One region of the Paenibacillus sp. CAU 1782 genome, then DNA from elsewhere that is predicted to be linked to it. Evidence: predicted binding sites of a transcription regulator. Region 1 holds the regulator's gene; the other holds the start of a gene.

Region 1 (4,336 bases):
GGACTCATCACATCGCGGAAATAAAAGCCAAACCAGACGCTCAATGTGACGATAGCCGCTATCGAAATCAAAATCCAACGCTTCCTTGTCATAAAAGGAGCTCGCTTTCTCTGAACGGCCCTCATCAGCCCTTGAGCAGCCTTTCAAAACGCAGGGCCGCTTCCCTGACGATTTTTTCTTCGTCAAGCTGTGTGCAAATACCGTTGCGCAGTACTTGCTGACCGTCCACCCAGACGTGAACAACATCTCTGCCGGTTCCCGCATAAACCAGATGGGACACAACATCGGACAGCGGATAGAAATGCGGCTGATCCAAATTAATGCCGATAAAGTCAGCCTTGTAGCCAACCTTCAGTTTCCCGATGCGGTCTCCTTGCCAGATCGCCTCGGCTCCGTATACAGTGCCCAGCTTCAACGCTTCCGCTGCCGGCACCGCCGTAGGATCGCCGGAGACGCCTTTGTGCAGCAAAGCCGCCATATTGATTTCCTGGAACAAATCCAGATTGTTATTGCTGGCTACGCTATCCGTGCCAAGCGAAACTTTAACGCCGGCTTTCATCAGATCGTTCAGCCGGGCGATTCCGCTGGCAAGCTTGAGATTGCTCACAGGATTATGGGAAATCGAGGCTCCCCTGCTTGCCAAAATGGCAATTTCGTCATCAGTCAGATGAACCGCATGGGCAAGCAGCGCCGGACGGGAGAAAAAGCCTAATTGATCTAGATGCTCCACCGGCCGTTTTCCGTAATCGGCAACATTTTGCTCGACCTCGGCAATCGTTTCGGACATATGGGTATGAAGAGGCAAGTCATAATCATGCGCCGCCTGAACAAACTTTTCGATATAAGCCGGCGGACAGGTATAAGGCGCATGCGGGGACAACATGGTGGAAATCCGGCCGTTTGCAGCCCCATTCCATTCACGTGCAAAAGCGATGGCTTCGTCCAGCTTCTCTTTTTGCACTTCCTCAGGACAGAGTCCGATTACGCCGCGCGTCAAAACGCCGCGAATGCCGGATTGCTCCGTTACAGCCGCTACCTTGTCCATACGGTCATACATATCGACAAACGTTGTGGTGCCCGTCTTCAGCATCTCCACAATAGCGAGCGCCGCGCCGGCCGTTGTATCTGCATCCTCGTATTTGGCTTCCATCGGCCACATTTTTTGCTCCAGCCATACTTGCAGCTTCTGGTCATCGGAGAAACCGCGCAGCAGACTCATAGCGGCATGACCATGGGTATTGATCAGCCCCGGCATAAAAGCAAGCTTGCTGCCATCCAGCACTTCGACGCCTTCCTGCAAGCCTTCCGGCGTTTTATCGCCAAGGTATGTAATGAGGTCGCCTTCAACAACCATATGGCCTCTAAAAGGCGCAACGCCATCCTCCATCGAAATAAAAAGCCCGTCTTTAATCCAGAGCTGGCCCATCTTCGTTTTCCTCCTCGTCCTGATTCAAATAATACGCCAGACTTAACAATTCTCGGGTAAAATCCGCATTCTGAACACGCACTTCATCCGGTACGCGAAGAATGCCTGGAGCAAAGTTAAGCACGCCTTCTATGCCGGCTTCAACAAAACGGTTAGCAACATTTTGGGCTTCCATAGCAGGAACCGTAATAATGCCGATCCGAATCGCGCGCGCCTTGACCGTTTCCACTAGCTCGTCCATCGGCTGCACAAGCAAGTTGTTGATTTTAGTGCCTATCTTCTGAGGATTGTCGTCAAATACGGCGGTAATCTTCATATTGTCTTTGGAATATTTGTTGTAGTTGCAGAGGGCAAGGCCCAAGTTGCCCGCCCCCACCAATGCTACATTGATCGTCTGGTTTACTTTTAGAATCTGGCGAATTTTTTCGATCAGATAGATGACGTCATAACCGATGCCCTTGCGACCGAATTCTCCAAAATAGGCCAGATCCTTGCGAATTTGCGCCGGATTAAGATCCAGGCGTTGTCCAAGCTCCTGCGAGGACACCGTTCCGATTTCGCGGCTGTGCAATTCGTTCAAGGATTGAAGATAGATAGGAAGCCTTCTAACTACCGCTTCCGATATTTTCGCGCTTTTCATCCCTGTCGCCTCCCTCTTCGTATGAAACTTCACTTTCCGGCATGAGCCAGTCCCGAATTCTCGGTACGATCTGGGCTGTAAACATCGTTTCCATTTTCGGTCCCGGCAAGGAATAAAGAAAATGCTTGCCGTAGTAGGTCTCGATCACGCGAGTATCATAAATAATGACAATGCCTTTGTCGTGGGCCGTTCGGACCAAACGTCCAAATCCTTGCTTAAACCGGATAACCGCCTGCGGTATGGACAGCTTCATAAATGGATTTTGCTTCCTCCGCTGAAGCACCTCCGCTTTTGCCTCGGCAACGGGATGGTTGGGCGGCTGAAACGGCAATCGGACGATAGCCAGGCAAGTCAATGCTTCCCCGGGGATGTCCACGCCTTCCCAAAAGCTGCTTGTGCCCAGCAAAACGGATTCGGCCTGCTGCAGGAAACGACGCGTCAGCTTGGTCCGGTTGCTGCTGTCGATGCCTTGGCCCAGCACCTGTATGCCGGAAACCTCCAACGGATCTTTCAGCAACTCGTAGACGGCTCTGAGCATTCGGTACGATGTAAACAGCACCAGCATTTTGCCCCCGGTTTCGACGGCAACATCCCCAATGGATTGCGCCAGCCGCTCCAGATAAGAAGGGTCCGGGAAAGCTCCTTTATATGGCGGAAAATCTCGCGGCACAATAACCAGCGCCTGCTGTCTGTACTGAAAAGGAGACGGCAATTGCACGGTTTGAAGCCTGTTCTGCACTTCGTAACCTTCCAGCCCCAGCTGCTCCATAACGTATTGGAATGATTTCTGAACGGTCAACGTTGCCGACGTCATGATGACGCTGTCTTTGGCATCAAAGAAGTAAGTTTGCAGCTGCCTGCTGACTTGAATCGGCGCCGCATAAAAATGCAGCGAGCGATGCCGCGTAACCGGGCTGGCTTCCAGCCAATACACAAAATCCGGCTGTTCCATTTTGACCAGAATCCGCAATTCATCCTTGATCCGCCCAAAATTTCTCAATTCACCGTTTAAATCCGTCAGCGCCGCCTGAACGCCGTGATCATCAATCCGTTCCTTGATATCCGATGCAAGCTTCTCGCAGTCTTTAAGCCATAGGGACAAAGCCGTATGAACATGCTCCTCGTAGGTTGCAATATCATCCCAGCCTTCCGGAGGCTGGCTGCCCTGCAGCCTCAATACAGCCGCCCCGTTGTCGCCCGGTCCTTCCCCGGAAGTGCCGATAAGGGCAAACAGCAGCTCAAACAGCTTATCCCAATATTCCTTCATGTTCTGAAGCTTGGGAATCAGCAGCGCATCGATGGTTTCGATCCACGCATTCACCCGTTCGTCGTCCTCTTGCTGCAACCGGTAACGCAAATTTTGGAGCAAGCCGCTGCGGCTGTCCTTATACAAATGAATCGATGTATTGACGAAGGAATAATAATTCACGTTGAAACCCAGATGCTTGCTTGCCGTCTCCTCCACGTGATGAGCCTCGTCAATGACCAGATGGGAATAAGCAGGCAACAAGCGGTGCTCCGATTGAACATCGGTAAAAAGCAAGGAATGATTGGTTATGCACACATCCGCAATATTGGATTCATGCTTGGCTCGATGATAGTAACATCGTTTAAACCAAGGGCATGCCCGGTTCAGACAAGAATCCGCGTCGCTGGCGACAGTTTGCCAAAAATCCGCTCCCCTGCTTCCGAAATTCAATTCCTCTTGATCGCCGGTTTCGGTTTCCCCAAGCCAAACGATCATTTGGGAAGCCGTAACTCCATCTTCATGGGGCGAATTGAAATCCAGAGTATTCACTTTGCCTTCGAACTTGCGCAAGCAAAGATAATTTCCGCGGCCTTTAAAAATCGACGCTCTAAAAGGAAAGGGCAGCACTTCCTCCAGCAATGGCACGTCGCGCCCGCGGATTTGCTCCTGCAGGTTGATGGTGTGCGTGCTGACAACAACCTTGCTGCCGCTTTGAACGCCGTAATAAAGCGCCGGTATCAAATACCCAAGCGATTTCCCCGTTCCTGTCCCTGCTTCAATCAGCAAATGGCTATCGCTCGATAAAGCTTTATAAACTTCATCAAACATAATGTTTTGCGGCTCGCGTTCTTCATAAGCCGCAAACTTGTCCATCATGGCTGTTTTGATGCTGTCGAGGTATTCCGGGAAGGTGAGCGATAACTGATCCCCTTCATTACTGCTTTCACCACGCGGAGGCTGCTCTTCGCTCCATTCCCTTGCCTTGAGAGCAAACTGGCGATAATAGTCAAATTCTGCCGAT
Region 2 (4,336 bases), 450 kb from region 1:
GCCGGCCGTTGTACAGCAGCCACATCGTGACCATAAAAAAGCCGACGGACAACGCAAGCAGCCACCATAAATCCATCATGTTTTGAAAATGCCGCTCATTATGCTGACTCAAGTAAATAAACGCGGTCAAAGCGGCAATGATCGTTGGCGTGCTCCAAAATAACGCATAGGTGCGCATCAGATTCATAGCGGAGCGATCGCCCGCGCGCGAAGCGTAAAAAGCGAGAAAGGTTCCGCTGATGAACAGTACGGACACAAGCGCAAGAGCAACGATGCTCCATGAAAGCGGACTGGTAAACAACGTCTTGTATTCCAGAAATACAGCGCCGCCTTCCTTGACAATAAAGCCGCCTTCGGAAAGGGTAAGCGCTACGGATAACGATGCCGGAATCAACAGCCCGCTTGCCCCGTACAGAAACAAATAAACCACATTTTCCTTGGAGCCGTAATTCTCAAAAGCATAGAAGGAGCCGCGGATGGCTAGCAAAATAACCGCGATGCTTCCCGGGACCAAGAGTGCCGAGCCGTAATAATAAGCCGTATCCGGGAAAAAACCGACAATCCCGACATAAAAGAATACCAGGAACACATTGGTGATTTCCCATACCGGCGATAAATATCGCGAAATCAGGCGATTAAGCAGATGATCCTGCTTGGTCATGCGGGCATAGAAGGCAAAAAAACCTGCGCCGTAGTCAATAGAGGCTACAATTAAATAGCCAAACAGAAACAGCCATAATACGGTAATGCCAATCAGCTCGTAATTGATCATGCCGGTTCCCCCTTTCCGTTAGCTCCAGCACGTTTCGCCTCCAGCAGCTTCTCTAACTCGGCTTCCGCCGGATTGTTGCGGAACAAGCGGCGAAGCACAATAACGCATAACGTGCCTAACACGATATAAAGCAGCAGGAAAACAAAAAACAGAATCCGGATGCTTGGCGAAGATGTCGCCGCTTCCTCAACGCGCATGTAACCGCGAAGAATCCATGGCTGCCGCCCGATCTCCGCGTAAAACCACCCCAGCTCGATGGCCAAAAACGCCAGCGGCGCACATAGAAGGATTCCGCGCAGCAGCCATTTGTTCAGCTCGTCGCGCCTTTTCCAGATCAAAAACAGGAAATATAACACCGCGATGGCGGGAATGACAAAGCCGATGCCTGCCATTGCGTCGAACAGGTAATGCACGATAAGCGGCGGCTGTTCGTCAAGCGGAAATTCATTTAATCCTGTCACCTCGGCGTTGAAATCGCCAAAAGCAAGGAAACTGAGCGCTTTGGGAATATGAAGGGCTCCCATAATTTCGCGTTCCGCGTTCATCCATCCCAGAAGAATCAAATCCGCGCCGCTTTCCGTCTCAAAATGCCATTCCGCCGCCGCCAGTTTTTCCGGCTGATGCGCCGCCAAAAACTTTGCCGACATATCTCCCGCAACGGCAGTCAACAGTCCGAATATAAGCACCGCGCCCATCATCAGCTTTAACGCCTTTCGGTAATACTCCGAGGGGCCTTTTTTCAACAGGACGTAAGCAGCGATGCCAGCCAATAGAGCAGCCCCCGTCATATAGGCGGAAGACAACACATGAAACACCTTGGAGGGCGTTGCCGCATTAAACATGGCCGTGATGGGATTAACAGCTACAAAATGGCCCGCTTCCATGACGAAGCCCTCCGGCTGATTCATAAACCCGTTGACCGACGTAATAAAAAACGCGGACATGCCGGCTCCCAGCACGATTGGAATCGTAAGCAGCCAATGCGTGTACGGGCTGCGGAAACGATCCCAGGTGTACAAATAAATGCCGAGGAAAATAGCTTCAAAGAAAAAGGCAAAAACCTCCATAAATAAAGGCAGCGCCACTACATTACCGGCCAATTGCATAAAATTCGGCCAAACAAGCGCCAGCTGAAGGGCAATCGCCGTTCCGGTCACGACGCCGACGGCAACAGAAATAATAAACCCCCGCGTCCATCTTTTGGCCATCAGAATGTAATGGTGATCCTTTTTGCGTATTCCGACGAACTCGGCAATCGCGATCATAAGCGGCACGCCAACGCCAACCGTGGCGAAAATAACATGAAAAGTCAACGTAAGCCCCGTTACCAGGCGGCTCCATAACACCGTATCGATTTCCAAGCCAGACAATCTCCTCTCAATGACACATTCTAGAATCGGACAAAACTCTCCCGACTTTTAGAAATCAGTATAACCAAGCGGGGCCTATAAATATCAACGAGAATGCTAGCTTCAAAAAAGGTTCAAATCTTTCTGACAACACGGTGAAAAAGTGGCAAACAGCTCGTATTAGCCATTGAAGGGAATATTATTTTGTGGTATGTGCATTATTTCACAGCAAATTCTCCATCTTTGTGTTCAACTCCGTTTGAAACCCGTCTCCCTACGGAACCCATCTCCTGTAACGGTCATCGATGGCCATTAGAACGGAAATTGGCTCATTTGGAGGAGTCTACCGGACATTTTTGTCCATTAGGGACCTAAAGTAACAAAAAATAGAGGGAAAATGAGGTGTAATGGACACAAATGACCGTAACAATAAAAATAATGCTAAAAACCGCTTGTGGCGGCCATAGATGTCCGTTAGATATTGCCTTTAACTTCGTTTTCATGCTACAATACTGAACGAACGTTCAGTATGAATCACTGGAGCGATGCCAATGAATCAAAAACAGCTGCAAAGCGAGCAAACCCGGAAAAAAATAGCCGACGCCGCCCGTGCGCTGTTTACACAAAAGGGCTATAAAGCAACCTCAATCGAAGATATCGTCAGCGCCACCGGCAGCAGCAAAGGCAATATTTATTACCATTTTAAAAGCAAAGAAGGCCTGTTCCTTTACCTGGTGGAGGAGTGGGACAATGAATGGTCCCAAAACTGGAAAAACAATGTCCATCACTATCGGACAACGGCGGAAAAACTGTACGGTATGGCGGATCTGCTTGCAGCCGACGATTTGAATCACCCGCTGACCAAAGCAGCCGACGAGTTTTTCAGGCAGGAGGAAAAAACGTCCGAGGTCGAAACCAGGCTGGCGGAGCTGATGGGCGAACATCTTGCTTTTAACGAAAGATTGCTGCAGGAAGGTATGGATAGCGGCGAGCTTGCTCCCAATGACGCCAAACGTCTCGCCTATGTGCTGGAATCGCTATTTTTTGGCGTCAGCCAATTGGCTCGGGGCTTCAACAGTGATCAAGTGCCTCTGCTATACAAGGATGCTGTAGGTGTATTTCTGACGGGAGTGTCAAGTTCCAAGGACTCAAAAAACTGAAAACGAGTTCCGCGTTTTCTTTTTTTTGGTCATTATACAAACCGAACGTTCAGTATACAAAATAAGTTAAGGAGATTTCATCATGTCATTGCTTCTTAGAAATCGCGGAGCGGTATCATTGCTCATGTTGAACATTTTTATTGTTTTTACCGGCATCGGCCTCATCATTCCCATAATGCCGAGCTATATGAACATGCTTCATATCGGCGGCAGCACGCTTGGTTTTCTGGTAGCTGCTTTTTCTATCGCGCAGCTTGTTTTTTCCCCGCTTGCGGGACGTATTTCCGACTCGATCGGCCGAAAAAAAGTCATTGTTGCCGGAATGCTGCTGTTCGCCATCTCTGAATGGATTTTTGGCGCGGTCAGCGCCCTTCCCCTGCTCTTTCTGTCCAGGATGCTGGGCGGCATCAGCGCCGCGCTTGTTATGCCGGCCGTCATGGCCTATACCGCCGACATTACGACGGACGAGGAACGCGGCAAAGGAATGGGACTGATCAATGCCGCCATTACTACGGGATTTATTATCGGCCCCGGCATCGGCGGTTATATCGCCGAATTCGGCATTCGCGTTCCCTTCTACGCTGCGGCCGTCGCGGGATTGATCGCCATGCTGGTGACAGCGTTCCTGCTGCCCGAAACACCTGCCCTTCAGAAGGACAACGGCGCGCTCAAGACAGCCGGGTCGCCTGCGCCGGGTTTGTTGAGGCAACTTGCCAGCTCGTACCGAGAGCCTTATTTTATCAGCTTGATCGTTGTTTTGATTGCTTCGTTCGGATTGGCTAATTTCGAAACGGTATTTGGTCTGTTCGTGGATCATAAATTCAGCTTTACGCCTAAAGATATCGCGTTTATCATTACGTTTGGCTCTATATCCGGCGCCGTGGTGCAGGTGACCATTTTTGGCTGGATCATCAATCGGTTCGGCGAAAAAAATGTCATTACGGTCAGCCTTTTTGCCGCAGCGTTGTTTGTTCTGTTAGGCCTCATGGTGCATACCTTCTGGCTGATTGTTGCCGTGACGTTTGCCTTGTTTCTCGCGATTGATATTTTGCGGC

Evidence for each region. Region 1 encodes Rex, which represses fermentation and respiration genes when NADH is low (regulators of the CRP and FNR family bind a similar motif). Its sites were predicted from a motif close to TTGTGAAATATTTCACAA; they were not measured.
Region 2: the regulator Rex is predicted to act here: its motif matches at 2,333-2,350, upstream of ACX93W_RS07190 (cytochrome ubiquinol oxidase subunit I).

What each region holds. Positions count from the first base shown of each region.
Region 1 covers NZ_JBTOLL010000001.1:1,014,296-1,018,631, forward strand. The annotation lists gene ACX93W_RS04915 (hypothetical protein) at 1-92, opposite strand, end outside; gene ACX93W_RS04920 (amidohydrolase) at 125-1,426, opposite strand; gene ACX93W_RS04925 (redox-sensing transcriptional repressor Rex) at 1,407-2,066, opposite strand; gene dinG (ATP-dependent DNA helicase DinG) at 2,032-4,336, opposite strand, start outside.
Region 2 covers NZ_JBTOLL010000001.1:1,463,918-1,468,253, forward strand. The annotation lists gene ACX93W_RS07185 (cytochrome d ubiquinol oxidase subunit II) at 1-772, opposite strand, end outside; gene ACX93W_RS07190 (cytochrome ubiquinol oxidase subunit I) at 769-2,133, opposite strand; gene ACX93W_RS07195 (TetR/AcrR family transcriptional regulator) at 2,673-3,281, shown strand; gene ACX93W_RS07200 (MFS transporter) at 3,364-4,336, shown strand, end outside.